Regions from separate parts of the Exiguobacterium sp. s78 genome, predicted to be linked through region 3. Evidence: riboswitches for the same ligand, from Rfam matches in the RefSeq annotation. Region 3 holds a riboswitch; each other region holds the start of a gene.

Region 1 (4,614 bases), on a different contig from region 3:
GCCAGAAGACGCACCGGATCAGGCAGAAGAAGTCATCATTGGCTTTGAAGCAGGTGTTCCGGTCTCGATCAACGGAACGACATATCCACTGGCGAAACTGATCACGGAACTGAACATCATCGCTGGTGCACATGGGGTCGGACGGATCGACCACGTCGAGAACCGTCTCGTCGGTATCAAATCGCGGGAAGTCTATGAGTGCCCAGGAGCAACGGTTTTACTCAAAGCTCACGCTGCACTCGAGACGATTACATTGACGAAGGACGTCGCGCATTTCAAACCACTACTCAGCAAACAATACGCAGAAACGATCTATAACGGTCTCTTCCATGCACCATTGACAAAAGGCTTGAAAGCATTCCTGACGGCGACACAACAGGACGTCACAGGAGAAGTTCGCGTTAAACTGTTCAAAGGAAACGCAACCGTGACAGGTCGTCAGTCCGCTGTCTCACTCTACGATGAGAAACTTGCGACGTATACGAAAGAAGACGCGTTCGATCATGAAGCAGCAAAAGGCTTCATCAAATTACACGGACTTGCCGTTTCGACTCATGCGAGCGTACATCGTCAGGCGGGTGTAACGAAATGACCAAACTCTGGGGTGGACGTTTTACGGAAAGTGCTTCCGCTCAAGCGGAAGCCTTCGGAGCATCGATCACGTTCGATCAAAAATTAGCGAGCGTCGATTTAAAAGGCAGTCTCGCACACGCGCAGATGCTATTTGAACAAGGGATCCTCGCTCAAGACGAGTGGACACAAATCGAGCAAGGACTGAAGCAACTGGAAACGACGTTAGCGGATCATGTGTATACGCTAGCAGATGAAGACATTCACATGAATCTCGAGCGTCTATTGACGGAACAGATTGGTCCGGTTGCAGGAAAACTGCATACGGCACGGAGCCGAAATGACCAGGTCGCAACGGATTTACATCTATGGATGGAACAACATGTTGAAGCGTTGACGACGGCATTACGCGAGCTCCAATCGGTTATCACGGAACAAGCTGAGCAACATATCGAGACGGTCATGCCAGGTTATACGCATTTGCAACGGGCACAACCGATCTCGCTTGCGCATCACTTGCTCGCTTATTTCTGGATGTTCGAACGTGATGTCGAACGGTTGACGGATAATCAAAAGCGGATCCGGAAATCACCGCTCGGGGCAGGCGCGCTCGCGGGGACGACATTCCCAATCGATCGTTTCCGTTCTGCCGAGTTGCTCGGTTTTGAGTCAATCTATCCGAACAGTCTCGACGCTGTCTCCGACCGCGATTTCGTCATCGAATACCTCGGGATCGCCTCGACCGTCATGATGCATCTCTCGCGTTTTTGTGAAGAAATCATCATCTGGGCATCGCAAGAATTTGGCTTCATCGAGTTGTCTGATGCTTTCTCGACAGGGTCGAGCATGATGCCACAGAAGAAAAATCCTGATTTCGCTGAATTGATTCGTGGGAAAACGGGGCGCGTCTACGGCAATCTGATGGGCTTCTTGACGACGATGAAGGCATTACCACTCGCTTACAACAAAGACATGCAAGAGGATAAGGAAGGGGTCTTCGATACAGCAGATACCGTTCTCCAATCCGTTCAAATCTTCACCGGAATGATTGAATCTGCGACGTTTAAGACCGAAGCGCTCAAGAAGGCGACAATGCAAGACTTCTCGAATGCAACGGAACTCGCTGACTACCTTGTAACGAAAGGCATACCGTTCCGGGAAGCGCATGAAATCGTCGGCAAAGCCGTCCTTTACTGTGTGCAGAACGGTTGTTTCCTGAAGGATTTGAACCTCGAGACGTATCAAACGTTCCATCCTGATATCACAGAAGACGTCTATCCGCTCCTCGATCCGGTTCAAGCAGTAGCACGCCGGACTAGCTACGGCGGGACAGGGTTTGCTGCCGTGTCGGAGCAACTCGAACTCGCGAAACAGCATCTTGCGAATTGACGAATTTTGAAAAAAAACAGTCAAATGACTGGATTTAACAAAAGATGTCTGCTATAACTGTAACTAACAACCGACAGATAGAGGCGCGGATGACATGAGTAGCATCATTCTTGAAGGCAAGCATGCCGAATGATGTGAAAGGGGAAGTCCGCCGAAGTGAACGAGAAGATGCTTCTTCTTGTTTGCTGGTACAACGGTTAAGATCCGTTGTACTGCCGAAACCGATGTTTCGGAGCGCTATCTTACGTAAAAGAACGAATGACTTTGTCTTCGTTTGTCCGATCGTGATAACGACGGGCCGTAGGAACGCTCCTACCGGCCCGTCGTTTTTTTTCTGTATCGGGACAAAGGAGATAGGATTGTGACAACTGTACTTAAATTTGGTGGAAGCTCGGTTGCGACTGTCGAACAGATTCAGTCTATTGCGAATTATTTGAAGAGTCGCGCAGCCGAAGGTGAAAAACTCGTCGTCGTCGTTTCGGCGATGGGCAAGATGACAGATTCTTTGATCGCTCAGGCGCAAGCCATCACGGATCGCCCCGAGCGAAGAGAACTCGATCGACTGCTTGCCATCGGAGAAGAACAGACGATTTCATTACTCAGCATCGCCCTCAACTCGCTCGGTGTCAAAGCGTTATCGCAAACAGGCGCTCAAGCAGGAATCAGCACGATGGGCGTGCATACGAAAAGTAAGATCAAACAGATCGATGGAGATCTGTTACGACAAAAACTCGAAACGTACGATGTCGTCATCGTCGCCGGATTCCAAGGTGTCAACGAACTCGGTGATGTCACGACGCTTGGACGGGGTGGGTCGGATACAACGGCAGTTGCCCTTGCGGCAGTCCTTGATAAACGGTGCGAAATCTATACCGATGTCGACGGTGTCTATACAGCTGATCCACGAATCCACGCCGCCGCTCAACCGATTCCACATATCTCGTATGATGAGATGATGGAAATGAGCGCCCTCGGGTCGAAGGTCATGGAAATGCGAAGTGTCGAACTAGGAAAAAAATACGGCGTACACATCTTCGTCGGGAAAACACTTGAATCGAAAAGGGGAACATGGATCATGGAAGCGACGGAAACAATGGAACAAAAAGCGGTGACGAGTGTCAGTGTAACGAAGAACGTCTTGACGGTATCAATCAAACACGTACCGCAAACGAATGCAGCAGTAGCCGATATCTTCGAACTGTTATCCAATCGCCACGTCAACATCGACATGATCAGTCAAACGACGTTCGACAGTGACATCTTCTTATCGTTCTCATGTCCACTCGATGAGGAAGAGTTCCTCGATGAAGCATTGAAAGACATCATGGATCGCTTCACGACAGTCAAGGTCGATCGCCATAATCAGCACGCGAAGTTATCTGTCGTCGGCATCGGGATGCGGGATGCAACAGGTGTCGCTTCGAAGTTGTTCGCAATCTTCCGAGCGGAGAACATTCCGTTCTATCAAGTTACGACTTCAGAAATCAGCATCTCATACACGATTGCACAAGCAGATATTGAACGGACGGTTGCAGCGATTGCAAACGCGTTCGAGTTATAAGGAGGAAAACAGGATGTATCATGTAGCAGTCATTGGAGCAACCGGCGCCGTCGGTCAAAAAATGTTACAAGTACTAGCCGAACTGGACTTCCCGGTCAGCCGCCTGTCCGCTTACGCTTCTGCTCGTTCAGCAGGGAACACGGTACAGTTCAAGGAAGAAGCCATTACGATCCAAGCACTGACACCAAGTATCACGGAAGACGAGATTGACGTCGCGTTGTTCGCGGCGGGCGGAACGATCAGTGAACAATATGCCCCGTTACTAGCTGAAAACGGAACACTCGTCGTTGATAATTCAAGTGCTTTCCGGATGCAGGAGACGATTCCGCTTGTCGTGCCAGAAGTCAATCCACAAGCGATTCAAGTGACGGACCGCTTGATCGCAAATCCGAACTGTTCGACGATTCAATCCGTCGTCGCCTTAGCACCGCTCCAGTCACTGGGATTCGAGCGTGTCAACTATACGACGTATCAGGCCGTATCCGGTTCTGGTCAAAAAGGAATCGAGGATCTGGCACGTGGAGCACGCGGAGAAGAGCCCGTCAATTATCCGCATCCGATTCACGATAACATCTTGCCACATATCGATGTGTTCCTTGAGAACGGCTATACGAAAGAAGAGCAGAAGATGATTGACGAAACACGGAAAATCTTCAATCTTCCAGCACTACCAGTCAGTGCGACATGTGTGCGTGTTCCAGTCACGAATTCTCACTCGGTTGCGATCAACGTCACGTTTACGCAGCCGACGACGGTTGCAGCGATCCGTGAAGCACTTGAAGGCGCACCGGGCGTCGTCCTCATCGATGATGTCGCGAATACGCGTTATCCGATGCCACTCGATGCAAGTGGTACGGACGACGTCTACGTCGGTCGGATTCGACAAGATGATAGTCTCGCGAACACGTTCCATCTCTGGTGTGTAGCCGACAACATTCGAAAAGGTGCCGCCTCAAATGCCGTACAAGTCGCACGCCAAGCAATCGAACAGTCGATTCATTCATAAAAAAGGAGGAGTTCTTCATGTTCAAAGGAGCAGGTACAGCGCTCGTCACACCATTTAATGAAGCAGGCGAGTTGGATCTACACGTATT
Region 2 (4,614 bases), on a different contig from region 3:
CAAGAAAAATCCCATCAGCGAGACCGGCAGTAACTCCGTAATGAGTCGAGGATATGATAAATCACCGCTTGTTAGTGTGTTCCCATACAAGTGATAGGCAATGATCCCAGGAATCAGCATGAAGATTGGAACTAATAACTTCAAGAACCCTGTCATGAGGACGCCCTTCTGTCCTTCCTTCAAATCTTTTGCCCCGAGCACACGTTGAATGACATATTGATTGAGTGACCAATAAAATAAGTTCGCAAATAGGATACCCGTGAAAATCGAGAAGAACGGAACGGCATCGGTTGAGCTTCCGATTGCGTTCAGCTTTTCCGGTTGCACAGTCGCAATCGTCTTCATCCCTTGAAGTAAATTCCCGTCACCTAGTGCAATAAAGCCAAGCACCGGAACTAGGAATCCGACGAAGACAAGCCCGATCCCGTTCAAAGTATCCGAGACAGCCACCGCACGTAGACCACCAAAAATCGCATAAATCGCTCCGATGATCCCGACGACCCAGACGACTAACCAAAGGGACTGCGTATAACTGAGACCAAATAGCTCTGGAACATCGAACAGTTGCAAGACAGCAATCCCACCTGAATAAAGCATTGAAGGAATCGTGACGCACATATATCCGAGCAAAAAGAGTAAGACTGTCATCCGGCGAACCGTCTCGTCATACCGGTGACTTAAGTATTCCGGTAACGTCGAGATACCGAGCCCGAGAAACTTTGGGAGCAGATAGATGGCCATGATGATGGCAGCAAATCCTGCCGTGACTTCCCACGCCATACTCGACATGTTTCCCATGAAGGATTGTCCGTTTAGTCCAATCAACTGTTCTGCCGACAAATTCGTCAGCAGTAGCGATCCGGCAATGAAAACGCCACTTAGCCCTCGCCCCGCTAAGAAGTATTCATCGACGCCTTGTGTTTTCCCACGCGTCAATCGGTAGGATATGTAGGCAACGAGCAACATGAAAAACGTCGCAGAACCTAATGTAAAAAATAATTCAGATGTAGTCATGCGTCTCCCCCTGTTCTTTATTCATTTTTCTATTTTTGAATATGTATTCATTAATTCCTTTTTTATACTTTTTCAAAACTATATTTTAGAGAACGTTTTCATTTAAGGGAATAAAAAAACACCCTCATTCTAGAAGGTGGTTCCGATTGCAGAAAAATGGGCTGACTCAAAAATGTCTCGTCTTCACGCCCTTTCCTCAGGCGAGATACAAGCCAATTTTCCCGCTCTATTCGAGTAGGAAAACGGGTCTTGTTTGTCTCTGACAGCGCAAAATTGCGCTTTTTCCTGTAGGAGTGGCGTGTAACGTGTCATTCTGGAAGGAGAATCAGAGAATCGTTTTGTTGACTCGACATCGCTTCCTAGGGAAAAACAAGCAAGAGTGACCCTGCAGCGAAGCGGCGCGATGCTTGTCCCAGGAAAACGATTCGAAACGAACAAAAAAGCGCAATCTTTCTCATCAGACTCATCAGAGAAAAATTGCACTTTGTCTTCAATCTCAATCACCTTCATTTATAGAAGGTGGTTCACACATTATGATTGACGTGGATGTTCTGGGAAGTCCATCTCGTCATAACGAACGATTGACGTCCGATTTTTGAATTTGTGTCCTAACCAGAAGGCAAGGAATAATGGAATACCAACATACGTTGCGGCAATTCCGACCCAATCGATTTGATCCGCAAGGAATGCTGCGTAGTTTTGACCAACGATGACGAGGAAACAAAGACCGAATGCGAACAGCGGACCAAACGGGAACGCTGGTGCAACATATGGTAAGTCTTTCAACGAGTGACCTTGTGCAAGGAATCCTTTACGGAAACGATAGTGACTGATTGCAATCCCGAGCCATGCGATGAAGCCTGTCATCCCCGAAGCATTGAGTAACCACAAGTAGACTTGTCCACCAAACATCGACGTCAAGAAACAGAGTGCACCGATTGCTCCTGTTGCGAGCAAAGCGTTACGCGGTACACCGTTTTTCGATACTTTCGCGAACAACTTCGGTGCATCCCCTTGGCGAGCAAGCGTATAAAGCATCCGAGTCGAAGCATACATACCTGAGTTTCCGGCAGATAGAACAGACGTCAAGATGACGGCGTTCATGAGTGCTGCTGAGAAGGCAAGACCCGCTTTTTCAAAGACAAGCGTAAACGGACTAACCGCTACGTCCGTAATGTCATTGGAAACCAAGTTCGGACTCGTATACGGAATGAGCATTCCGATGACGAAAATCGCGAAGACGTAGAAAAGCAAGATGCGCCAGAAGACTTGTTTGACTGCTTTTGGAACATTCTTTTTCGGATCTTCCGACTCACCCGCGGCAATCCCGACCAGTTCTGTACCTTGAAAACTGAATCCGGCAACGAGAATGATACCGATGACGGCAGGAATCCCACCGACGAACGGTGCATCGCCAAGTGCAAAGTTTTTAAAGCCAACCGGTGGCTCTGATGTAAAGACACCAAAAATCATCGCAACACCGACGACTAAGAAGACGATGACGGTAACGACTTTAATCATCGCAAACCAATACTCCGCTTCCCCGAATCCCTTAACGGAGAAGTAGTTCAAGCCAATCATGAGTAAGAGGAACAAGGCACTGAAATAAAATCCAGGAACATCCGGGAACCAATATGTCATGACGATTTGTGCTGCGACGAGCTCGACTGCGATCGTGACTGCCCAGTTGTACCAGTAGTTCCAGCCGAGCGCAAAGCCGAATGATGGATCGACGAATTTCGTTCCATAGGTCGAGAAGGATCCAGCGACCGGCATATACGCTGCCATTTCACCAAGACTTGTCATGAGGAAGTAGACCATCAGACCAACGATTGCATACGATAGGAGCGCCCCACCTGGTCCTGCTGCTGCGACGGAAGCACCGGACGCAATGAAGAGTCCTGTTCCGATCGCTCCACCGATGGCGATCATTGACATATGACGGGCTTGTAATCCACGTTTTAATCCTTCTGCTGTCGAATCTGTTGTTTGTTTCACATCTAGATTGTTCATTTCGTTCGCTTCTCTCTTTAATAAATTTTTGAGAGGACACTTTTTGAATGAAAAAACAAAAAGCGCCCTCATCTTCCAGATGGAAGATGAGAACGCAACATAATAAAATGGATGCGCCTCATTCTACCGTCGTGAAAGATAGCTCTCCACAAGTAGGTGATACCCGACTTGTGACAGTATTAGACCTATTTGATCTAATCCCAATCGATCATCTTCAAAGCGATGATTGATTTCGGCAATTCTTCCTTTCAGGTCACCTCATCTGTCGCTTGACGACATCCGTAACCGTACTCTTAAGAACTGCAACCTCCATCCCACTGGTTGAGTGAGAACTGAATTAAGTTAGTTATTACTACGCCATATTACACAAAACGCCACGAAATTGTCAATTGCCTTTTTCGAATCTGGGGTAGTCGATGGTAAAAATCCGATATGTTTAGTACACTAAATGGTAGAAGTCCACTGAGAGAAAGGATGCTGCTTGCATGCCACAGGAACGTGATTTGCTAACTTATCGACTCGAGGAACAAATGCGTGTCATTCTTCGTACCCTGCGACGTGAACTTAACCGGCTATTTGAAGGAACGGCGACCCGGAGTGAGTTTTTCATCTTACGAAGCCTTTCAGAAAATGGTCCTCAGCGCCCGACGCTTCTTGCGGAACAATTTGAGCTCGCGACGAGTCAAGTCACTGCTTTGACGGATAAGCTGTATAAACAAGGATATGTCACACGGACACGTTCGACGGAAGATCGTCGTTCAATCGTACTCGCTTTGACGGAGGACGGGGAACGTGCATTTCGGGATCTCGAAATCGTCCGGAAAAACTATTTACAAGACCGCTTCGGTACATTGACGGAAGAAGAGCTCGAAACGATGATTCATGTCTTTGATAAAATTTTACAGACGATGGATGAGGATACCCTTACTTCATCTTCTTAAAAACGGTAGATTTTCTACCGTTTTTTCTATTTTGGTCTAAAGATTTCCCTCTGTCTAACCGTTATCTACTTGAGTATACTGGAAGTATATATATGGAAATCTGTTAGCTGGGGGAGTTGGGAGGATTTGTTGTCCATCATGAATCAATTCATCATTAACTTTTGTCTACTGTTCACAACGATTACTCTCTTGTTCTTACCGTTTCGGAATCAACCGCGTATTTCATTGAACTCCAAATGGAGCATTCGACTTATACTCGGAGCAGTCTCTGGTCTGATTGCGGTCTTATTAATGTTCAATGGGATCCAAATCGATGTCGCCCGTGTTGATTTACGTATCGTTCCCGTCGCGATCGCCATGCTGTTCGGTGGTTTCCCAAGCGCCATCGTTGCAGGAGCAATGATCATCGGGACACGTTACTTTTTAACACCAGTTGATCAAATGGAAGGATTTTATTTATCTACGCTGATCATCGTCTTATTCATCACGACGATTGGGATCATTCGTCGATTCGTCCATGTCTCGATGCGTCATTTTCAACTTATGGTGTTGGTCGGTATTCTCTATTCGTTACCCGCCATCTACATCTTGACGCACAGCTGGTCGACATTCTTTAAAATCTCGATTGCGTACGTCTTCTTTAATT
Region 3 (4,614 bases):
ACGAATCAGCCGCACATCATATTGGGTTAAATAAGCAATCGCCTGATTTAAGCTCAGCGTCTCGTCCGTTTGAAAACTGACTTCCAGCCGCTTCGGTTCAACACCGACTTGCATCGCGAACTGTGCTGCCTCCACCTCAGTTCGGAAGACGATCGTGTACGTCTTTCGACTCGATCGAACCAACTCATGAATATCCGATTCGACGATGATGCGCCCTGCTTTGATTAAAGCCGCTCGATCGCACGATTTTTCCATCTCCGGAAAGTGATGCGAACTCATCAGAATCGCTTTTCCAGCATGCTTCTCCTGTTCAATCCACTCTAAAAAACGCTCTTGCATCAAAGGATCGAGTCCACTGGTCGGCTCATCAAGTAGATAGACGGGTGCATCCTTCATGAAGCAACCGACAAGTGCCAATTTTTGTTTCATCCCTTTTGACATCTTGCGGATTTTCGTCTTCGTCTCAAAAGGAAATCGTTTCAACAACAGTTGTCGCCGTGCCGGATCGCTACCGTGTAGTCGTTGCATCAAATCCAGCATGTCTGCTCCCGTCATGTCTCCAGGTAAACTAATCTCCCCCGGCAAATAACCGACCAATTTCTTCACTTCTTTACTTTGCTTCCAGCAATCAAAACCACCGATCGTCGCCTTTCCACCATCCGCAGCCAATAGTCCCATCAAATGTCGGAGTGTCGTTGATTTTCCAGATCCGTTTGGTCCGATGAAACCGAATATCGTTCCCGGATCAACTGTAAAACTGACATCGAATATTCCACGCCCCGGTGCAAACTCTTTCGTGACATGCTCTAAACGGATCATCATCCGACCTCCTTATCTTTTATTTCTTTCCTCACTGTATTCATACCCGTTTTGAAGCAGTTTGTTCGGATCAAAGCGATAGATGACGAACCGCTCGTCATGATTTTTTTCATAGAGGTCTCGTAATCGAATCTCATCGACTTGCTCGAATACGGTATGGCGCTCCAAGTACTCCCGGTATTCATCGGTCGGGTAATACAAGATGAGATCAACCGAACGCGGGGAACGTTCGACCGAACTTAAAATGTGATCGATCACTTTCATGAAAATTTGTGAAGAGAATGGATTGAAGAAATAAAACTTATTCGTCTCATCCGGAATGGCATACTGCTCGGCATACGTCTGTTCAAATCGCAAACTTCCGGAACGCCGCTTCCGTCGACTTTGGTAGTTCGCCATATTCCGGAGTGCGTCCTCGTAAAATTGTCCGTTCATCTCGATTCCGATGACGGAACAATCGAATCGGTCGTGTAAGTAAAAGTTCAAACGCCCTTTCCCACACCCGAAATCAATGACCGTGTCCTGTTTTTGAAACAAATACGTTTCGCATAATTCGTCTAGTGCCGTATAAGGCGTTGGTTCATATCGATTGTAGTGACTAAACACACCATAAAGATGTTGCATCTCAATGGTCTCGATTCGTAATCGTTGATCGTATTCCTGTTCATTCATTGTCGTTTGTTCCTTCTTTCCGGCATTCTTGCCTTCATCGTACTATACTGAAGAAGTACGTTACTCGTTTTTTGAAAGGGGATTTTATGATGATCGTCGTTACGAACCGGATTAAAGTCAAAAAAGGGATGGCTGCAGCTCTCGCTCCTCGTTTTACGCGTCCAAGTGGACTTGATACGATGGACGGATTCATCCGCGTCGAGGTCTTATTGACGCAAAACATCGAAGAACATGATGAAATGAACGTCAACATGTATTGGGAAGACATGAAGAGTTTTCAAGCATGGCGGGAGAGTGACGATTTCAAAGCGTCACATAGTCGACCTGCGAGTAGTGAGGCAGGAGAATCGCCAATGCTCGGCAGCGAGATTCTGACATATGAAGTCGCTTCGGTCAAAGAACGCGCATGATGTACGAAAAGGACTCGTATCGAGTCCTTTTTTATATACCTATACACAAATAGTGAAAGGGTCGAATTGTCACAAATGGTATTATTTGTTATCATAATGCCATTACAGAGAGAGAGGGTCCTTCATGAATTCATTAACTATATTTGAACAAGCCATTCGTAGCTTACCTGACGATCGTACGTTACGACGTGATGAATTATGGACGGACGATTTTTTATTGCAACAGGAGAACGAGCTGACCGTCTATTACTCTCCGATTGGCGAATACGTCAATACTGAAGCAAAAGTCGTCATTATCGGGATCACACCAGGTTTTGAACAGATGCGAATCGCTTTCGAAGAAGCGACAGATGCCCTTCACCATGGTGTTTCATTAGAAGAGACGGCACGCCTCGTCAAATATACAGCAAGCTTTGCTGGAACGATGCGACGTAACCTCGTCCAGATGCTTGATACACTCGAACTTCCAGCATTGCTCGGAATCGAGACGACGGCTAGCTTATTTCATCAACATCAGAAATTATTGCATCCAACGTCACTGTTAAAGCAACCCGTCTTTTATCGCGAAAAGAATTACTCGGGTCATCAACCGAAGATCAATCGTAGCCCTTTATTAAGGCACTACGCGGAAGAACACTTCGTCGCTGAGATCAATCAGTTACAAAAACCAGCGTTATTAATTCCACTCGGTCGGGTCGTCGAGACGCAAGTCCGTGGATTGATTCATGATGGACGAATCGAACAGCATCAGCTTCTTTCCGGATTCCCCCACCCATCTGGCGCGAACGGTCATCGAAAAAAACAATTCGAGGAAAACCAAGCCTATTTGATGAAACAGCTCATTCAACATTTTGCTGAATAAACAACTTTATCTTAAATTATCAGAATATATGGTTGAATCGCTTCTGAAATACATGATAAAGTGTCCATAAGAACAGAATATGACTATTCTATCGATGAGGTAGAGGCGCGATTTCAATCAGTACTTGGTCCGAGGATGACAACGAAGACGACTACAGGAAAGGTGACATCGCCGAAATGACAGTATGTGTCGAGCATATCGTCGTTGGTCGATTCGGGAAACACCCGATCGATTGCCATACATAACAATTGTATGGAGCGCTCCAATTCGGCTAAGAAAGACGCATCCAGCGAGGGTGTCGGCTTTGTTGCCGGTGCCCTTGCTTTTTTTGTGCCGCGGGGTCTCATCTTTAAGCCATTTATTAAAGAGGAGGATATTTTTCATGGTCAACTATTCAGATTCCATCATTGCCCTTGTACCTGCTTTACTAGCTATCTTATTAGCCATCTTTACCCGAAAGGTCGTTCTTTCGTTAGGTGTCGGTATTCTCGTCGGTGCCCTGTTACTTCACCGTTTTAACCCGATCGATACGGTAACCTATCTCGGCAAGAACATCTTCAGCCTCTTTTGGGCAGACGGTGCCTTGAACGAGTGGAACGTCTTATTGCTTGTCTTCTTGTTATTGCTCGGCGTCCTTTCCACGCTCATTCAGACATCAGGTGGCGCTCGTGCCTTCGGTGAATGGGCTTCTACTCACGTCAAGACAGCGCGTGGTGCACGCTTAGTTGCCTTCGGACTCGGTATCTTGATTTTCATCGATGATTACTTCAACAGTCTCGCTGTCGGCAACGTCAGTCGTCCGTTAACGGATCGCCGTGGTGTCTCACGTGCAAAGCTTGCCTATTTGATTGACTCAACAGCTGCGCCTGTTTGTGTCATCAGTCCGCTTTCGAGTTGGGGCGCATTCATCATCTCCATCATCGCCGGTATCTTAACGACGCACTCGATTACGGATTACTCAGCGTTTAGTGCTTTCATGATGATCGTTCCAATGAACTTCTATGCGATTTTCGCGTTACTTTTAACACTTTACATCGCTTATTCTGGCGTCTCTGTCGGACCGATGAAACAGCATGAACGCCGTGCCGCGAATGGTGAACTTTTTGATGCGTCAAAAGGAACACCGATGGGGATGGCAAAAGAGGTCAACGAACATACGAACGGAAAAGTCCGGGATCTCGTCGTTCCGATCGTCGTTCTTGTCATTGCTACAATCAGTGCGTTACTCGGGACAGGTGCTCAGGCACTTGCAGCCGACAATCGCCCGTTTACTTTAATTGGAGCATTTGAGGCAACAGACGTCACACGTTCACTCGTCGCAGGTGTCGTCATCAGTTTAATCGTCGCTTTCCTGATGCTGATCGGACGAAAAATTCCGGGCCGCGATTACCGTGCAAGCATCGTTGCTGGTATGCGTTCGATGTGGCCAGCAGTCGTGATTCTGTTATTCGCTTGGACGATCATTGCTGTCATCGGTGATATGAAAACCGGTGATTATCTCGCGAGCTTCGTTAGCAACTCGATTTCTGCGTCGTACTTGCCGTTCTTGTTATTCTTGATTGCCGGCTTGATGGCATTCTCGACAGGAACAAGTTGGGGTACATTCGGGATCATGTTGCCAATCGGTGCGGATCTCGTCATGGCTGTCGATGCCTCACTCTTGTTACCGACACTTGCTGCTGTTCTTGCTGGATCTGTCTTCGGTGACCATTGTTCACCGATTTCCGATACGACAATCTTAAGTTCGACAGGGGCTGGATCCCATCATATCGATCACGTTACGACACAGTTACCGTATGCGCTAGTCGGTGCCGTCACTGCGGCAGTCGGTTATTTAGTCATCGGTTTCAC

Evidence for each region. Region 3 has a riboswitch for lysine ahead of KNQ18_RS13505 (Na+/H+ antiporter NhaC family protein). Riboswitches for the same ligand answer to the same signal wherever they lie in the genome.
Region 1: another riboswitch for lysine. It lies ahead of KNQ18_RS14665 (aspartate kinase); the one in region 3 lies ahead of KNQ18_RS13505 (Na+/H+ antiporter NhaC family protein).
Region 2: another riboswitch for lysine. It lies ahead of KNQ18_RS11800 (amino acid permease); the one in region 3 lies ahead of KNQ18_RS13505 (Na+/H+ antiporter NhaC family protein).

Annotation. Positions count from the first base shown of each region.
Region 1 is NZ_JACSNB010000004.1:43,534-48,147, forward strand. It holds gene KNQ18_RS14655 (argininosuccinate synthase) at 1-592, shown strand, start outside; gene argH (argininosuccinate lyase) at 589-1,959, shown strand; lysine riboswitch at 2,030-2,207, shown strand; gene KNQ18_RS14665 (aspartate kinase) at 2,321-3,520, shown strand; gene KNQ18_RS14670 (aspartate-semialdehyde dehydrogenase) at 3,534-4,526, shown strand; gene dapA (4-hydroxy-tetrahydrodipicolinate synthase) at 4,544-4,614, shown strand, end outside.
Region 2 is NZ_JACSNB010000002.1:66,049-70,662, reverse strand. It holds gene KNQ18_RS11805 (solute:sodium symporter family transporter) at 1-1,014, opposite strand, end outside; gene KNQ18_RS11800 (amino acid permease) at 1,546-3,027, opposite strand; lysine riboswitch at 3,159-3,347, opposite strand; gene KNQ18_RS11795 (MarR family winged helix-turn-helix transcriptional regulator) at 3,513-3,968, shown strand; gene KNQ18_RS11790 (diguanylate cyclase) at 4,107-4,614, shown strand, end outside.
Region 3 is NZ_JACSNB010000003.1:83,492-88,105, reverse strand. It holds gene KNQ18_RS13525 (ABC transporter ATP-binding protein) at 1-819, opposite strand, end outside; gene KNQ18_RS13520 (class I SAM-dependent methyltransferase) at 832-1,491, opposite strand; gene KNQ18_RS13515 (heme oxygenase) at 1,581-1,901, shown strand; gene KNQ18_RS13510 (uracil-DNA glycosylase family protein) at 2,026-2,763, shown strand; lysine riboswitch at 2,856-3,034, shown strand; gene KNQ18_RS13505 (Na+/H+ antiporter NhaC family protein) at 3,146-4,614, shown strand, end outside.